One region of the Nocardia sp. NPDC058244 genome, then DNA from elsewhere that is predicted to be linked to it. Evidence: riboswitches for the same ligand, from Rfam matches in the RefSeq annotation. Region 1 holds a riboswitch; each other region holds the start of a gene.
What was found. Region 1 has a riboswitch for S-adenosylmethionine ahead of ACFVW6_RS08075 (aminotransferase class V-fold PLP-dependent enzyme). Riboswitches for the same ligand answer to the same signal wherever they lie in the genome.
Positions count from the first base shown of each region.

Region 1 (4,173 bases):
GTCGTTCAACATCGCGCACACCTCGTCGAGCATCGAGGCCCTGCGCGCCGCCGACTCGGTCGTCATCCACTTCCTCGGCGAACACCAGCACCACCTGGCCCACCGCTTCTCCCGCACCGCCGCCGACCGCTTCACCGACCGCTCCCTGTGGACCACCCTCGACACCGGCGAACCCGTCCTGCACGGCACCCCCCTCTGGCTCCGCACCACCCTCCACCAGCTCATCGACATCGGCGACCACACCCTCGCCGTAGGCCTGGTCACCCGAGTCCACGACCAAACCCACGAATCCCCCACCGCCGCCCCCCTCCTCTACTACAACGGCAAATACCACCGCCCCACCGCCCTCGACACCTGACCGGCGGAAAAGACGAGCCCGGCCCCGCTATCCAGGCGGGACCGGGCATGCGAGGTGAACTCAGCCGATCAGGCAGGGGGCGGCGCCGGTGAGGGTGTCGGTGGTGAGGGGGCGGGTTTCGGGGGTGGGGTTCCAGAGGCCGTCGGTGGCGGCGTAGGTCCAGGTGGGGCCGGAGTCGGCGAGGGTGGTGATGGCGGCGATCAGGCGGTCCACGTCGGCGGCGGTGGTGCCGAGGCCGATGCTGGCGCGCAGGGCGGCGTCGAGGCCGAGGGCGGCGAGGAGGGGGTGGGCGCAGAAGCGGCCGTCGCGGACGCCGATGGCGTGTTCGGCGGAGAGGTAGGCGGCGACCTCGCCGGGGGCGCGACCGGCGACGGTGAAACAGACGATGCCGACGGCGTCCGGGCTGTCGGACCAGATCCGCACCAGATCGACACCGGGGATCGCGGACAGTCCGTCCCGCAGCCGGTCGGCCAGGAACCGCTCGTGCGCGACGAGATCGTCCGCGTCGATCGCGGCGAGCGCGTCACAGGCGGCGGCGATGGCGGCCGCCCCCAGCACATTCGGCGACCCGGCCTCGTGCCGCTGCGGCGCCGCGGCCCAGTCGACCTGCGCCACACCGACATTGCGCACCGCGCCACCACCGGCCAGGTGCGGCTCACCGGCATCGAGCCAGTCCCGCCTGCCGACCAGCACCCCGGCACCGAACGGCGCGTACAGCTTGTGCCCGGAGAAGGCGAGATAGTCGATCCCGGTCTCGCGCAGGGAGATCCGGCGATGCGGCGCCAGCTGCGCGGCGTCGACGAGAATCCGGGCGCCGCACAGGTGGGCGATGGTCGCGAGCCGCTCCAGCGGCAGCACCTCACCGGTGACGTTGGAGGCCCCGGTCACCGCGAGCAGAGCGGCGGGCTTGCTGCACAATTCGGCGACGACCCGCCGAATGGTCTCCTCGACGGTGTCGGCGGCCCGCACCACCCGGCGCCCGTGCGCGGTCCACGGCAGGAAGTTCGCGTGGTGCTCGATATCGAGCACCACGGTCTCCCCCGGCACGCACCCGGCCAGCAGGTTCAGCGAATCGGTGGTGTTGCGGGTGAACACGACGACCTGGTCGTCGGCGGCATCGAGGAACCGGGCGACCGCGCCGCGCGAGGCCTCGTAGCACTCGGTGGAGATCCGCGAGGCGTACCCCGCCCCGCGGTGCACGCTGGCGTAGTACGGCAGCAACTTCGAAATCCGGTCGGTGACCTGCTGCAACGCCGGCGCGCTCGCCGCGTAGTCGAAGTTGGCGTACGCCTCGGTCCCGCCCTGCACGAGCGGAACACGCAGGTCCGCACCGGACACGGTGGCCAGGGCACAGGTGGGGTCGATAACTGCGGTCATGACGAAATCCCGTCGGCTCAGGGACTCGTTCCCGAAAGGGTGCTGCGAGTCCGCGCTTGCCGCGCCCACTGCGGACGGCGGCCTGGTCGTCACCCGGAGCACCCCACCGCGGAGGAGGGTTGCCGACCAGCTAGCCGGGGCTTGTCGCTGGTACTCGTGACCTGTTTCGAGAGTGACAGACGATCCCGCGCGCTGTCAACCACCCCCGATCGGCGCGCCCGAGCCCGACGCGAATCGCCGACGTCGCGGCACGGAACCCCAACGCCCACACCGACACCCGGTGATTGCCCACGGATTGCCCATACGTGTTCACCGCGCAACCATCTCCACACCCCATTGTGGATCACCCAAATGATTGAGTTCCCCCACTATCTGTTAGGGTGGCCGTCATGTCCACGAACTCGAACTCCGTCCGCGGCCTGCCGCGCTATCCGGTGTACGCGCTCGGACGGCTCACCAAGGCACTGCACGCCGAGATCGATGTCCCGTTGCGCGATCACTGGGTGCTCACCTTCATCGAGGAGAACGCCGACCTGACACAGAAGAAGGTCGGCGACGCCCTCGGCATCGACCGCAGCGAAGTCGTCCGGCTGGTCGACGCGCTGGAACGCGCCGGCCTGGTCGAACGCACTCGCGACGGCACAGACCGGCGCAAATACCGGCTGCGGATCACCGAGGCCGGGCGCAAGCAGTGCAAGCGCACCGACCGGCTGATCGCCGAGGCCACCGCGCGCGTGCTCGAGCGGCTCGACCCCGAGGAACAGCGCACGCTGCACCGGCTGACGCTGACCGCGCTCGGCGAGTCCCCGGACGCACCGTCGTGATCGGCGCCGACGGCACGCCTCGCGCTGCCGTCCGGCCACACCTTCTCCGAGTACCGTTGGCATCTGGTGACCATCCTGTTTGCCCTCCGGTAACCCGCCCGTGAAACAACAAACACCACCGATGGGGGTCGACCGATGAGAGGTGGACTGAGCGCCATGCTCGAGCCACGCACTGAGGACCCGGCGAGCCGGTTGCGTGATCCACTCCTGCGCGCCGACTTGGCCGCGCCGCCGCGCACCCTGGTAGACATCCTGACCAGCACCGCCCTGGCCCACCCCGACGCACCGGCCATCGACGACGGCACCGTCGTCCTCAGCTACATGGAGCTGATCGCCGCGATCGAGGCCAGGATGACCGAGCTGACCGCGGCGGGCGTCCGCCCCGGCGACCGGGTCGGCGTGCGGATGCCCTCGGGCAGCGCCGCGCTGTACGTCACGATCCTGGCCGTCCTCTACTGCGGCGCCGCCTACGTCCCCGTCGACGCCGACGACCCGGAGGAACGGGCCCGGCTGGTCTTCGGCGAGGCCCGGGTGAGCGCGCTGGCCACCGGCGACGGCATCGAGTCGGCCACCGCGGCCGCGGGCCGCACGCCCGCCTCGGACTGGAACACCCTGCCGACCCCCGCCGACGACGCCTGGATCATCTTCACCTCCGGCTCCACCGGCACGCCGAAGGGCGTCGCGGTCACCCACCGCAATGCCGCCGCCTTCGTCGACGCCGAGGCCGGGCTGTTCCTGCAGCGTGCCCCGATCGGCCCCGGCGACCGGGTGCTGGCCGGGCTGTCGGTGGCCTTCGACGCCTCCTGCGAGGAGATGTGGCTGGCCTGGCGCAACGGCGCCTGCCTGGTCCCCGCCCCGCGCGACCTGGTCCGCACCGGCGCCGACCTGGGCCCGTGGCTGATGCGCCGCGAGATCAGCATCGTCTCCACCGTGCCGACGCTGGCCGCCACCTGGCCCGCCGAGGCGCTCGACTCGGTGCGCCTGCTGATCTTCGGCGGCGAGGCCGTCCCGCCGGAACTGGCCGAACGTCTCGCCGGTGGCGCCGAGCGGGAGGTGTGGAACACCTACGGGCCCACCGAGGCCACCGTCGTCGCCTGCGCCGCGCTGCTCGACGGCGGCATGCCGATCCGCATCGGCCTGCCGCTGGACGGCTGGGACCTGACCGTCGTCGACCCGCAGGGCAACCCGGTGCCCGAGGGCGAGACCGGCGAGCTCGTCATCGGCGGTGTCGGCCTGGCGCGCTACCTCGACCCGGCCAAGGACGCCGAGAAGTACGCCCCGCTGCCCTCGCTGGGCTGGGAACGCGCCTACCGCAGTGGCGATCTGGTCCGCAACGACCACCGGGGCCTGATCTTCCTCGGCCGGGCCGACGACCAGATCAAGATCGGCGGCCGGCGCATCGAGCTCGGCGAGATCGACAACGCGCTGCAACACCTGCCCGGCGTCAGCGGCGCGGCCGCCGCCATCCGGACCACCAAGGCGGGCAACAAGATCCTCGTCGGCTACCTCACCGGCGCGGGCCCCGACTTCGACGTCAAGAAGGCCAGGGAGATTCTGGCCGAACAGCTTCCGGCCCCGCTGGTGCCGCGGCTCGCGGTCGTCCCCGACCTGCCG
Region 1 covers NZ_JBHVWX010000002.1:393,528-397,700, forward strand. The annotation lists gene ACFVW6_RS08070 (flavin reductase family protein) at 1-358, shown strand, start outside; gene ACFVW6_RS08075 (aminotransferase class V-fold PLP-dependent enzyme) at 419-1,735, opposite strand; SAM riboswitch class IV at 1,783-1,897, opposite strand; gene ACFVW6_RS08080 (MarR family transcriptional regulator) at 2,125-2,559, shown strand; gene ACFVW6_RS08085 (Pls/PosA family non-ribosomal peptide synthetase) at 2,716-4,173, shown strand, end outside.

Region 2 (4,173 bases), on a different contig from region 1:
CTCGAGTTCGGCGGAATGGAACAGTTCGGGCCCGACGTCCGTGGCTAGACCTTGTTCGGCTCGGAGGCGCGCAGCATGTCCTCGCGCTCCACGACCTTGACCCGCTCACGGCCTTCGGGCTCGCCGAGGGCGCGCTCGTGGGCGTCGAGGCGGTACCAGCCCGCCCAGGTGGTGAACGGGATGCCCTTGCTCTCGAGGAACGTGGTGACCGCGTCCAGCTCGGGCTGCGGCGCCGGGGCGAAGTCCTTGGCGTCGTCGAGCAGGCAGGCGATGGTCTCGTTGGCGTCGCCCTTGGTGTGGCCGATGAGGCCGACCGGGCCGCGCTTGATCCAGCCGGTCACGTAGGTGGCGGGCATGAAGCGGGCGTCGCCCTCGGCGGTCTCGTCGGAGATCACGCGACCGGCCTCGTTCGGCACGGTGCCCGCCTGGTCGTCGAACGGCAGCTGGGTGATGTTCTGCGACAGGTAGCCGACGGCGCGGTAGATGGCCTGCACGTCCCACTGCTTGAACTCGCCGGTGCCCTTGACGTTGCCGGTGCCGTCGAGCTGGGTGCGCTCGGTCTTGAGACCGACCACCTTGCCGTCCTCACCGATGACCTCGGCCGGGGACTCGAAGAAGTGCAGGAACAGCTTGTGCGGGCGGTTGCCCTGATCGCGGATCGCCCACTGCTCGAGGGTGTTGGCGACCATGTCGACCTGCTTGGAGTTACGGCGCGCGGCCTCGGAGCCCTCGTCGTAGTCGATGTCCTCCGGGTCGACGATGACCTCGATCGTCGGCGAGTGGTCGAGCTCGCGCAGCTCGAGCGGGGTGAACTTGGCCTGGGCGGGACCACGACGGCCGAAGACGTGGACCTCGACGGCCTTGTTGGCCTTGAGGCCCTTGTAGACGTTCGGCGGGATCTCCGTCGGCAGCAGCTCGTCACCGGTCTTGGCCAGCACACGGGCCACATCGAGGGCGACGTTGCCGACACCGAGTACGGCGACCTTCTCCGCCTCCAGCGGCCACGAACGCGGCACGTCGGGGTGCCCGTCGTACCAGGACACGAAGTCGGCGGCACCGTAGGAGCCGTCGAGGTCGATGCCCGGGATGGGCAGGGCGCGGTCGGCGTTGGCGCCGGTGGAGAAGATGACCGCGTCGTAGAACTGGCGCAGGTCGTCGAGGGTGATGTCGGTGCCGTAGTCGATGTTGCCGAGCAGGCGCACCTGGTCCTTGTCGAGGACCTTGTGCAGGGCGGTGATGATGCCCTTGATGCGCGGGTGGTCGGGCGCGACGCCGTAGCGGATCAGGCCGAAGGGCGCGGGCATGCGCTCGTAGAGGTCGATGCTGACATCGGCATCGGACTTCATCAATGCGTCGGCGGCGTAGATACCGGCCGGTCCTGCGCCCACGATCGCAATGCGGAGCGGGCGGGTCGCTGCACTCTGTTCGGTCATTTTCTACGCGCACCCTTTGGTCGAGAACTGTTGACGGCGTCAATTTAGCTTAGGCTAAGTTGACGATCCGGCTGCTGGCAGCCGCCTTCGAGATCGGCGGCACACCGCATTCTGGCGATTCTATCTGCGGCGTTGTGGCCACCCGGCGTGCGGTGTGGTTGCCCGCACCTGGTCTGTCAGGATTACAGCATGAACGAGGAGCAGACAGGCTCGGAAGACCAGCCCATCGTGGTGGATCAGACCGACAAGCGTTCCATCGTCCCGTTCGTCGCGGCCGCGGTGATCGCGGTGATCGTGCTCGTCGGCATCGTGCTCGGCGGGCTGCTCTCGCCCGCTGAGAAAAATGTCACAGAGGCCGACCGGCTCGCGGCCGCCGTCACCAACTATATCGACGCGCGCTCGCGCAGTGAGCTGCGTCCGCCGCCCGGTGTCGCCTGCCCCGGCTTCGACGAGGAGAAGTCGGGCCTGTCGGAACGGCTCGGTGGCCCGAAATCGGAAGTGACGATCGACAAGAAGGGTTTCGACAAGGCGACGGTGAACGGCGACCGGGCCAAGATCGACGCCACCGTGCGGATCGGCGACACGTCGTCCACCAGCACCTGGAACCTGACCAGGGTGGATGGCAACTGGCTGGTCTGCACCCCGTAGAACTGTTTGACACGGTGACCTCCGCCGGGGCAATCTCAGATCGCAAGGTCATGAGTACCAGCGCCAAGCCCCGGCTCGCTGGTCGGCAACCCTCCTCCGCGGTGGGGTGCTCCGGGTGACGACCTGGCCGTGTGCCCGGAGAACCGGCACGGCAAGAGCGGATTCACGCAGGAGGTTCGACATGACTTACGCCGGCGACATCACCCCTGAGAAGGCGTGGGAGATCCTGACCGAGCACCCCGACGCGGTGCTGGTCGACGTGCGCACCGAAGGCGAGTGGGCACAGATCGGCATCCCCGACACCAGCTCGATCGAGCGCCCGGCCCACTTCATCGAGTGGGTCGACGGCACCGGAACCCGCAATCCGAACTTCGGCGCGCAGCTCGAGCAGGCGCTGGCCGGGCGGCCGGACGACGCGCCCGTGGTGTTCCTGTGTCGCTCCGGTCAGCGCTCCATCGGCGCGGCGACGGTGGCGACCGCGGCGGGCTTCACCCCGTCCTACAACGTGCTGGACGGTTTCGAGGGCGGCCCCGACGCGTTCGGGCAGCGCGGCAGCGTCGGCTGGCGCGCGGTCGGCCTGCCGTGGCGTCAGGCATAAGGAGAAACGCATGATCACCGGTGGTTCGTTCGACAAGCCACTGCCCGAGGGCGTCGGCCCGGCCACCCTCGGCGTCCGCGGCGGGCTGCGCCGCTCCGGCTTCGAGGAGACCTCCGAGGCGCTCTACCTGACCTCGGGCTTCGTCTACGAGAGCGCCGAGGCCGCCGAGGCGTCGTTCACCGGCGAGGTCGAGCACTTCGTCTACTCCCGCTACGGCAACCCCACCGTGGCCATGTTCGAGGAGCGCATCCGGCTGCTCGACGGCGCCGAGGCCGCGTTCGCGACCGCGTCCGGCATGTCCGCGGTGTTCACGGCGCTGGGCGCGCTGCTGAAGGCGGGCGACCGCCTCGTCGCCGCCCGCAGCCTGTTCGGCTCCTGCTTCGTGGTGTGCAACGAGATCCTGCCGCGCTGGGGCGTGGAGACCGTCTTCGTCGACGGTGACGACCTCGAGCAGTGGGAGCAGGCGCTCTCGGTGCCCACCCAGGCCGTGTTCTTCGAGACCCCGGCCAACCCGATGCAGACCCTGGTGGACGTCCGCAAGGTCACCGAGCTCGCGCACGCCGCGGGCGCGAAGGTGGTGCTGGACAACGTCTTCGCCACCCCGCTGCTGCAGCGCGGCTTCGAACTCGGCGCCGACGTGGTCGTCTACTCCGGCACCAAGCACATCGACGGCCAGGGCCGCGTGCTCGGCGGCGCCATCCTCGGCGCCCAGGACTACATCGACGGCCCGGTGAAGAACCTGATGCGCCACACCGGCCCCGCGCTGAGCCCGTTCAACGCCTGGACCCTGCTCAAGGGCCTGGAGACCATGCCGCTGCGCGTGCGCCAGTCCACCGAATCCGCGCTGAAGGTCGCCAAGTTCCTGGAGACGAACAAGTCCGTGAACTGGGTGAAATACCCCTTCCTGGAATCGCATCCGCAGCACGCCCTGGCCACCGCGCAGATGTCCGGCGGCGGCACCGTCGTCACCTTCGAGCTGGCAGGCGACGACGGCAAGAAGCGCGCCTTCGAGGTCCTCAACCGCCTGCGCATCATCGACATCTCCAACAACCTCGGCGACGCGAAGACCCTGATCACCCACCCTGCCACCACCACCCACCGCGCGATGGGCCCCGAGGGTCGCGCGTCGATCGGCCTGTCCGACGGCGTGGTCCGCATCTCGGTCGGCCTCGAGGACATCGAAGACCTCCTCGGCGACCTCGACCACGCCCTGAGCTGAAACCCGCAGCGCGCCGGTCCATCAACGGTCATCGACCGCCGGATGTGCTGGCGCGCTGTTAGTTTCGGGTGATGGATGCGGAAGAACGTCAGGCCTACTACGCCGAGAACGATCGTCGTAGGCAGCGGGCGAAAGAGCTCTTCGACGAGCGCGCCTGGCATTTCCCGATCGACGACGCGATCGTGGCATGGGCGGCCCGGACCTTCACCGGGCCCGCCGCCGAGCTGCCACTGCGTGAGGAGCACCGGCGCCCGTGGTCCGCGGAGGTCGGTTAC
Region 2 covers NZ_JBHVWX010000001.1:461,570-465,742, forward strand. The annotation lists gene ACFVW6_RS02150 (FAD-dependent oxidoreductase) at 45-1,433, opposite strand; gene ACFVW6_RS02155 (hypothetical protein) at 1,623-2,081, shown strand; SAM riboswitch class IV at 2,128-2,245, shown strand; gene ACFVW6_RS02160 (rhodanese-like domain-containing protein) at 2,263-2,679, shown strand; gene ACFVW6_RS02165 (O-succinylhomoserine sulfhydrylase) at 2,690-3,898, shown strand; gene ACFVW6_RS02170 (hypothetical protein) at 3,970-4,173, shown strand, end outside.
Region 2: another riboswitch for S-adenosylmethionine. It lies ahead of ACFVW6_RS02160 (rhodanese-like domain-containing protein); the one in region 1 lies ahead of ACFVW6_RS08075 (aminotransferase class V-fold PLP-dependent enzyme).

Region 3 (4,173 bases), on a different contig from region 1:
CGCGATGATGGCGTAGGCCAGGATCTGGGTGCCGACCACGATGGCGTAGTCGTCGACGACCAGCGGCACGATCAGCGCCGCCACCGCGAACACGGCGACCGCGTGCCACCACCGCACCCGCAGCTGCCTGCCGACTCCGAGGAAGGTGCCGGTGAGCGGTTCGGCGCTGATCGCGGGCACCTTGGCCAGCAGCCCGCCGGGCCGCAGGATCAGGAACGCCACCAGCACGCCGAAGGTGATCAGGTCGCGGTAGCCGTCACCGAAGACGTAGATCCCGAACGCCTCCAGGACACCGAGCGCGAACCCGCCGATCACCGCACCGGGAATCGACCCGAGACCACCGATGGTGGCCGCGACGAAACCGGTGAGCCCGGCCAGGGTGCCGCTGGTCGGCGAGATGTTCGAGTTGTACAGGCCGACGAAGATGCCCGCCAGACCGCCGAGCCCGGAGGCGATGGCGAAGGCCAGCACCTGGACGCGGCTCACCCCGATGCCCATCTGGGCGGCGGCGTCCGGGTCCTGCGCGGTGGCCCGGATGGCCAGGCCGTACCGGCTGAACCGGAGGAAGCCCGCCAGCCCGGCCATCACCGCCAGGGTGATCGCGAACATCACCAGATCGGAGGTGCCGAAGCGGACGCCGCCGAGCTGGAAGTTGTTGGTGGGCAAGATCTGTGGGAACGGACGGGTGTCCGGCCCGAAGACGATCTGGGTCAGGTTCTCGATGATCAGCCCGGCCGCGACCGTCGCCAGCAGCGCCGCGATGGCGGGCGCCTTGCGCAGCGGATGCACCGCGAGCACGTCGATGAGGACGCCGACGGCGGCGGTGATCGCCACCACCAGCACGATGGTCAACCACAGCGGGAAGCCCTGCTCGGCGATGAACCACCAGCCCAGGATCGACCCGAGCGCGAACACCGCGCCGTGCGCGAAATTGATGACGTTGGTGACCCCGAAGATGAGGGTGATGCCCACGGCGAGCAGCGCGTACGCGTTGCCGTGGACCACCCCCGCGATCAGTGTGTCGAACATCAGCGGTTGCCGGTCGGCACGAACTTGCCTTCCTTCAGCACCAGCTCACGCGGCGTCACGCCCTTCGGGCGACGCGTTTCCTGGTCGAAGGCGAAGGTGCCGAGGCCGATTCCGGTGAAGTTCTGCTCGGTCTTCAGGCCGTCGAGGACACCCTGGCGGGTGGCGCCGCCCTTCTTGGCCGCCTGCACCACCACGTTCAGCGCGTCGTAGGCGTAGACGTTGAAGTCGCCCGGATCGGTGTTGAACTTCTTGCGGAACTTGGTGACGAAGTCCTGGATCTTCGGGTCCGGGTCGGCCGGGCTGAAGATGCCGTTGACGATGTCGCCCTCGGCGGCCGCACCGGCCAGCGAGATGAACTGCGGGGTGTTCTGGCCACCGAAGAACTGACCGGTGAAGCCCACATCACGCAGCTGCTTGACCACCAGCGCGCCGTCGGGGCCGTAGCCGAGGTGCACGACCGCGTCCGGGCCTGCCTCGCGGCCCTTGATCAGGATCGGCTTCACATCGGTGGAGTCGGGCAGGATCGGCGAGGAGTAGACGATCTCCACGCCCTTCTGCTTGGCGAACTTCTCGAAGAACTGGAAAGCCTGCTTACCCCAGTCGGTTTCGAGGTAGACGACCGAGACCTTCTTGGCCTTCTTCGACACCCATTCGGCATTGCGTTCCTGGAACACATCGAGGGTGATCGACGGGCTCCACGAGTAATCGCCCGCCTTGGTGAAGTCGACCGCGGAGTTGGTGAATCCGTACTGGACGAGCTTGCCGCGGTTGTAGATCGGCGACGCGGCGATCGAGGCCGGGGAGGAGAAGTCGCCGAGCTCGGCGATGATCGAGGAGTCGTCGACGAACTTGGTGGCGATGGGCACCGTCTGCTTGGGATCGGACTGCGAATCCTCCCACTTCAATTCGACCTTGCGGCCGTTGATGCCACCCGCGGCGTTGATCTCGTCGAGCGCGAGCTCGAAGCCCTGCTGCCACAGCCGCCCGTACTCCGCCGACGGACCGGTCCGCGGCCCGGAGACGCCGAAATACACCGGACCATCGACGGATTCGCCCTTGCCGGAATCACCGCAACCGACCACCGCGGCCGCCACCGTCACCGCGGCCAGCGCGCCGGCGACAATCTTGAAACGACGGCGTGAGCCGATCGAGAACTTACTCATTGCTGATTTTCCTTCGAACATGCCGAACGCACGAAAGAACCCTTCGGCGCTTGCGCTCTCGGTCGAGAGCGCCTGGTCGTCACCCGGGGCACCCCACCGCCGAGCGAGGGTTGCCGATCAGCGAGCCGGGGCTCGAACGTGCTGATACTCGTGACCGTGGGAGGAAATGTAGCAGCAGGTCAGGAGCTGTTCCCGCGATCGCGGTCGTCGTCGATGCCGTTCCGGGACAGTCGGATACGGCGCTAGCTGCGACGATCGACGGGCGGGCGATTTGCGATCAGCTCGAGACAAAACACGGGCGGATTTCGGTGGCGATCAGCGCAGCCTGCGACAAATCATTGTCGACGTCCGGCGGGCTCGGTACTGCTATTCCCCATGACCACTCTGCTGCACATCAACGCTTCCGCCCGCGGTGAATTCAGCCAATCCCGCGCTATCGCGCAGACTTTCATCGAAACCCTCGCCACGCGGGATTCCGGTCTGCGAGTCGACACCCTCGATCTGTTCGACGCGGGGCTGCCCGCATTCGGCACCGACGCCGCGGCCGCCAAACTGGCCGTATTCACCGGCTCGGAGCAGACGCCCGAACAGGTCGCGGCCTGGGAGCGGGCGCGCGCCGTGTTCGACCGGTTCGCCGCGGCCGATCTCTACGTCCTCAACATCCCGATCTGGAACCACGGGGTGCCCTACATCCTCAAGCAGTACGTCGACATCGTCACCCAGCCGGGCTGGGCGTTCGCCTTCGATCCCGAGGTCGGCTACAGCGGCCTGCTGGAGGGCAAGCGGGCCGTCACCGTCTACACCAGCGGCGTGCACCAGCCGGGCGTGCCGGTCCAGTTCGGCAACGACTTCGCGACCCCGTTCGTGCAGGACTGGCTGCGGTTCGTCGGGGTGAAGGACGTGGCCGAGATCCGCTTCGCGCCCACGGTGCTCACCGAGGACCCGCAGGTCGGCTTCGACGCGGCTCAGGAACGCGCGCGTGAGCTCGCCGGCGACTACTGAGTCGACGGATCGGGGGTGGGCACCGACCGGCCGGACCGTCGCGACGATCTGTGCCGTCGGGATTCTCGTCGTCGGCCAGCTCTACGTGGTGTTGCCGGTGCTGGACGACCTGGCCGCGGAGTGGGGCACCTCCCGCGCCGCGGCGACCTGGACCACCACTGCGTTCGGGCTGGCCTACGGGGCGGGATTCCTGGTCACCGGTCCGCTCTCGGACCAGTGGGGTCGCCGCCCGGTGATCGTCGGGGGCCTGGCGGCGACCGCCCTGTCCACCCTGCTGGTGCTCGCGGCGCCGAATCTCGGCGCCGGCCTCGCCGCCAGGGTGGTGCAGGGATCGACCGCGTCCTTCTTCGCACCGGCGGCCTTCGCCTACCTCGCCGAGCGGATCGCGCCGCATCGCCGTGTCTTCGCACTCACCTGTCTGACCAGCTCGTTCCTCGGCGCCGGCGTGATCGCGCAGGTACTGGCGCAACTCGTCGACGGCGCGTTCGGCTGGCGCGCGGTCTTCGTGGCGGGCGCGCTCGGGTTCGCGGTCTCGGCCGTGGTCTTGTGGCTGGTGCTGGAACCCGGGCAGCGGGCGGGCGGGCGCGCGTCGGTGCGCTCGGTCGGCGCCGCCTTCGCGACCTTGCTGCGCACGCCCCGTCTCGCCCTGCTCTATCTGAGCTGTCTGGCCGTGCTCGGTTCGTTCGTCGGCCTCTACACCGGGATCCAGCTGTCCCCGCCCGACGGCGTCGGCACCGATAACACGGCACTGCTCGCCCTGCGGGCCTGCGCCCTCCCGGCCATGATCGCCGTCCCCGTGCTGGCGAGCAGGCTGGCGCGGATCGATCCGGAACTCCGGCTGATCACCGCTCTCGGCGCGGCCGGTCTCGCCGCCGCGATCACCGCCGTGCCGCTGGGCGGGCTCTGGGTCGGCGCGTGGCTTTTCGTCTTCGTCGCGGCGGTCGCGATCGCCGCGCCCGCCGCCGTGCAGGCGATCGCC
Region 3 covers NZ_JBHVWX010000001.1:575,790-579,962, reverse strand. The annotation lists gene ACFVW6_RS02770 (ABC transporter permease) at 1-1,029, opposite strand, end outside; gene ACFVW6_RS02765 (ABC transporter substrate-binding protein) at 1,029-2,192, opposite strand; SAM riboswitch class IV at 2,234-2,348, opposite strand; gene ACFVW6_RS02760 (FMN-dependent NADH-azoreductase) at 2,568-3,194, shown strand; gene ACFVW6_RS02755 (MFS transporter) at 3,172-4,173, shown strand, end outside.
Region 3: another riboswitch for S-adenosylmethionine. It lies ahead of ACFVW6_RS02765 (ABC transporter substrate-binding protein); the one in region 1 lies ahead of ACFVW6_RS08075 (aminotransferase class V-fold PLP-dependent enzyme).

Region 4 (4,173 bases), on a different contig from region 1:
GGGCAGCCGCCCTCGACCTGCCGGTCCTGGCGATCCACGGCCGCCACGACCACCTCTACGACAGCACCGCCACCCTGGACCGCTACGCGGCGGCGGGCGCGCGCACCCACCTGGTCGAACACGCAGGGCACTCCCCGCAGGTCGAGCAGCCGGACGAATTCGTCGCGGTACTGCGGGAATTCGTCGCCGAGACCTGATCAGAACCCGTCGACCGCCGTCACCACGAAGGTCCCCGGCGTCCCTGTGTCGCCCAGCGGTCCGCCCTTGTCGAACTGTGACGACACGACCAGCGCCCGATCGCCGACGTGCGCCATGGTGGTGGGGACAGCCAGTGCGGGATCGTGGAATTCGGCGACTCGCGTCGCGGTGGCACCGTGGTCGGCGACGGTCCACCGGCTGAGGGTGTTCTCGGTGTTGTGGACCACCCACAGGGTGCCGTCGCGCAGTTCCATGCCGTCGCCGTGGCGCACATCGCCACCGGTCAGCGCGACCTTGCGGATCGGCTCGGCGCCGCTCGGATCGATCCGGTACAGCTCGCCCGCCGACATCGCGACGACCAGCAGGTACCCGTCCGCCGGATCGGCGACGATCCCGTTCAGCTCGAAGACCTGTGGATCGCGCGGACCGAGTACCGGGCTCAGGTCGTAACCGATCTCCAAGTCCCCGCTGCCCTTTGACACCCGGTCCGGGCCCACCCGGTAGACGACATTGCGCACGCTGTCGGTCAGGTAGGCGCTGCCGTCGGCGCCGAAGTCGAGATCGTTGACGAATCGTGGCGCGCTGTCCGGCACCGCGAACGAGGCCAGCAGTGCACGCGACCCGGTGTCGTACACGGCGACACCGGCGCTCGAATCGATCACCCACAGCCTGCCGTCCCGGTCGACCCGCAGGCCGTTGGTGGTCTTGCGGCCGTCGGCGCCCGGGGGCAGGAACACCTCCGCTCGCGTCGCGCCCGGGGCGGCGCGATAGACGGCCCCGTCGGCGAACGAGCCCACATAGCTGTCGCCGGAGCGCGCGTCCACCGCGATGCCCTCGGGATAGACGGCGCTGCCGGGCAGCTCGTAAGCGGTGCTCAGCCGGGGTGTGGCGGCGGTGCCGCACGCGGTGACGGACAGGCAGGCGACGGCCAGGGCGAGGGTGGCGCTGGTCCTGATCATGATGAAGCCTCTCAGTGATGTAATGCCAGACATCAAGTGATAGGCAGGAATGTAAGTTAGAGTTCTAATGATCGTCAAGGGCATTACGAGATGATGGGCGGATAGCATGCACCCATGACGTCCATGCCCGCCGCCGAGAGGCTCGGCACGTATATCAAGCGCGCCGAGCAGTCCCTGATCGCGGCGAAGACCGCCGCGCTGAAGCCGGCCGGGCTGACCGTTCCGCAGTACAGCGCCCTGCTGCACCTGGCCGAGAACCCCGGCATCTCCGCCGCGGCGCTGGCCCGGCTGGCCGGGGTGACGCCGCCGACCATGAACACCGTGCTGACCAACCTCCAGGACCGCGGCCTGGTCGAGCGGACACCGCACGAATGGCACAGGAACGTGCTGGAGACCCGGCTGACCGAAGCGGGCCGGGAGGTGACCGCGGCCGCCGACGTCCGCGCCGTCGCGGTGGAACGCGACCTCGCCGCGCGGTTCACCGCCGCGGAACTGGCCGCGGTCACGGCCCTGCTCACCCGCACGGCGGAGGCGCTCGACGAGATCCGCGCCGACCTCTGACCCCGTGAACGACGAAGAGCCCGCCGGATCATCCGGCGGGCTCTCGGGTGTCGTGCGGGTCAGCGCTCCGCGGCGGCCTTGACCTTGCTCAGCGTCTCCCGCATCCCGGCGACCAGGTCGGCCTCGAACTTCTGCTCGCCGCCCATCGCCACCTTGATGGTCCCGCGCAGCCAGCCGGGCAGGCCCTTGGCGTCGACGGTGCGGGTCTCCACCACCCGGGTGCCGGTGGCGGTGGGCACGAGGTCGTAGCGCCACACCGTGCGGTTCTCGTTCATCCGGAACGCGAAGGACTTGTTCGGCTCGAAGGTCACGATGCGCGAGGTGGTCGGGTAGATCTTCCAGCCGACCTTGTTGACGTTGACGGTGAACGCGCCGTCACGGACCCCGCCGAGGGCGATCATCTTGAGCGTCGTCGGGCTGAGTTCGGAGACGCGGCGCAGGTCGGCCAGGATCGACCACACTTTCTCCGGCGCTGCGGCGATGTCGATGCTGGCTTCGAGATTGTTCGGCAACGGTGCCTCCGGGATGGGTGTGACGGTCTGTCACGCACAGCATAGGCATCGTCGACCTGGGGATCCTCCGCCCCCGGTCGGATTTTTCGCAGCCTGGTCGCAACGCTGGTCAAAAGGTTTGGGGCCGAATAATTTTCGTTCCACGGTCACGAGTTCCAGCTTCGAGCCCCGGCTTGCTGGGCGGCAACCCTCCATCGGCGGCGGGGTGCTCCGGGTGACGACCGGATGGCGGGGGAGTTCCTCCCTGTCGTAAGCGTCCTTCTGGAGGGTCCATCCATGTCTGTAGTCCAACTCGACTCCACCACCCGTGCCGAGGAAACGGTCGCGACCACGTTCGTCGTGGTGGCCGACCGGTTCCTCGGCATCTCCGCGGATGAGCGGGTGCACACCGTGTCGGGCCTGGTCGCCCAGCTGCGCGGCGGTCGACTGACCGATCGGGAGTTGACGGTGCACCTGGGGCAGGGCATCACCCGGCACGATCTCGACTATCTCGAGCACGTCGCGAAGACCTCGGGCGCCGGGCTGCGGGTGATCGGCGAGATCGCCGAACCCGCCCGCAGGCATCACGTGCACAAGTACCAGCACTCCAATGTGCTGCTGGCGGGGCTGACCAGGGAGCAGGAGCACGTCTTCCACGCCGATCTGCGCCTGGACAGCGATAACGAACTGCTGCTCGACCATCAGACCGGCGAGCACGTGCAGGGCATCGTGGTGATCGAGGCGGTGCGCCAGCTGTTCCTGGCCGCCTTCGAACTCGAATACGGCGTGCGCAACCCGCGCGAGCACTTCTACATCGTGTGGAACAACGTGGACCTGCGGTTCACCTCGTTCCTGTTCCCGCTGCCCGCGACCCTGCACGCCCGGTTGACCCCGGTCTCGCTGGACGATCCCGGCAAGTTGCGGTTCGTCATCGAGACCGAGGTCCGCCAGTTCGGCAAGACCGTGGCCGACGCGCGCATCGAGTTCACCGCGCTGCCCAACGAGCGCATCGCGCGGATCGAGCGCGCCAAGGCCGCCGAGGCGGTCACCGCGCACCTCGCGGAGTCGGCATGAGCGCGGGCGCGGCGTTCTTCGACGTCGACGAAACGCTGATCACCGTCAAGAGCATGTTCGCGTTCCTGCGGCACTGGCTCGCCGAGCACGGTGACGACGGCAGCGAGTACACGCGCGTCACCGACGAGATCAAGGAGCGCGCGGACGCCGGTACGCCACGCGAGGAGATCAACCGGCACTATTACCGGCTCTTCCGCGGCGTGGCCTACACCGCGCTGGCGGAATCGGGGCAGCGCTGGTTCGACGCGTACGCGGCCGCGGGCGGCGCCTTCTATCTCGACACCCTGGAAGCGCTGCGCGCGCACCGGGAATCGGGCGTGCGCACCGTGCTGGTGTCCGGCTCGTTCGCGCCCGCGATCGCCCCGGTGGCCGCGGCGGTGGGCGCCGATCACCTCATCGCGACCGAACCGGTGCTCGACGAGCGCGGTGCGCTGACCGGCGAGGTGTTGCGCCCCATGATCGGCGAAGCCAAAGGCGAAGCGGTGGTGGCGTTCCTGCGCGAGCACGGCATCAGCACCGACGACACCTGGGGCTACGGCGATCACGGCACCGACCTGCCGTTCCTCTGGATCGTCGCGCACCCCTTCCGGCGCGGCGACGACCCGCACCTGCTGGCCGCCGCGACCGCGGCCTGGGGCTCGCTCGGTGACCGGGTCGGGGACGTCGACGGCACCGCACTGTCCGACGATCGAAAGGTGGTGTCCGCGTGGTGAAACGGATCTACGACCTGACCCCGACGACGCAGGGTCCGCTGTACCCGCCCAGCGAGATCGTGGACGCCGACGGCGACTTCCTCGTCGTCGGTTTCCTGAACGAGGCTGGGCCCGACGGCAGCGTCACGCGGCGCTGGGGCCGGGCCGTCGTCGCGGCCGACACACCGCTGCCCGCGT
Region 4 covers NZ_JBHVWX010000001.1:566,766-570,938, forward strand. The annotation lists gene ACFVW6_RS02690 (alpha/beta fold hydrolase) at 1-197, shown strand, start outside; gene ACFVW6_RS02695 (SMP-30/gluconolactonase/LRE family protein) at 198-1,157, opposite strand; gene ACFVW6_RS02700 (MarR family winged helix-turn-helix transcriptional regulator) at 1,272-1,718, shown strand; gene ACFVW6_RS02705 (SRPBCC family protein) at 1,778-2,230, opposite strand; SAM riboswitch class IV at 2,375-2,492, shown strand; gene ACFVW6_RS02710 (AfsA-related hotdog domain-containing protein) at 2,507-3,283, shown strand; gene ACFVW6_RS02715 (HAD family hydrolase) at 3,280-3,996, shown strand; gene ACFVW6_RS02720 (hypothetical protein) at 3,990-4,173, shown strand, end outside.
Region 4: another riboswitch for S-adenosylmethionine. It lies ahead of ACFVW6_RS02710 (AfsA-related hotdog domain-containing protein); the one in region 1 lies ahead of ACFVW6_RS08075 (aminotransferase class V-fold PLP-dependent enzyme).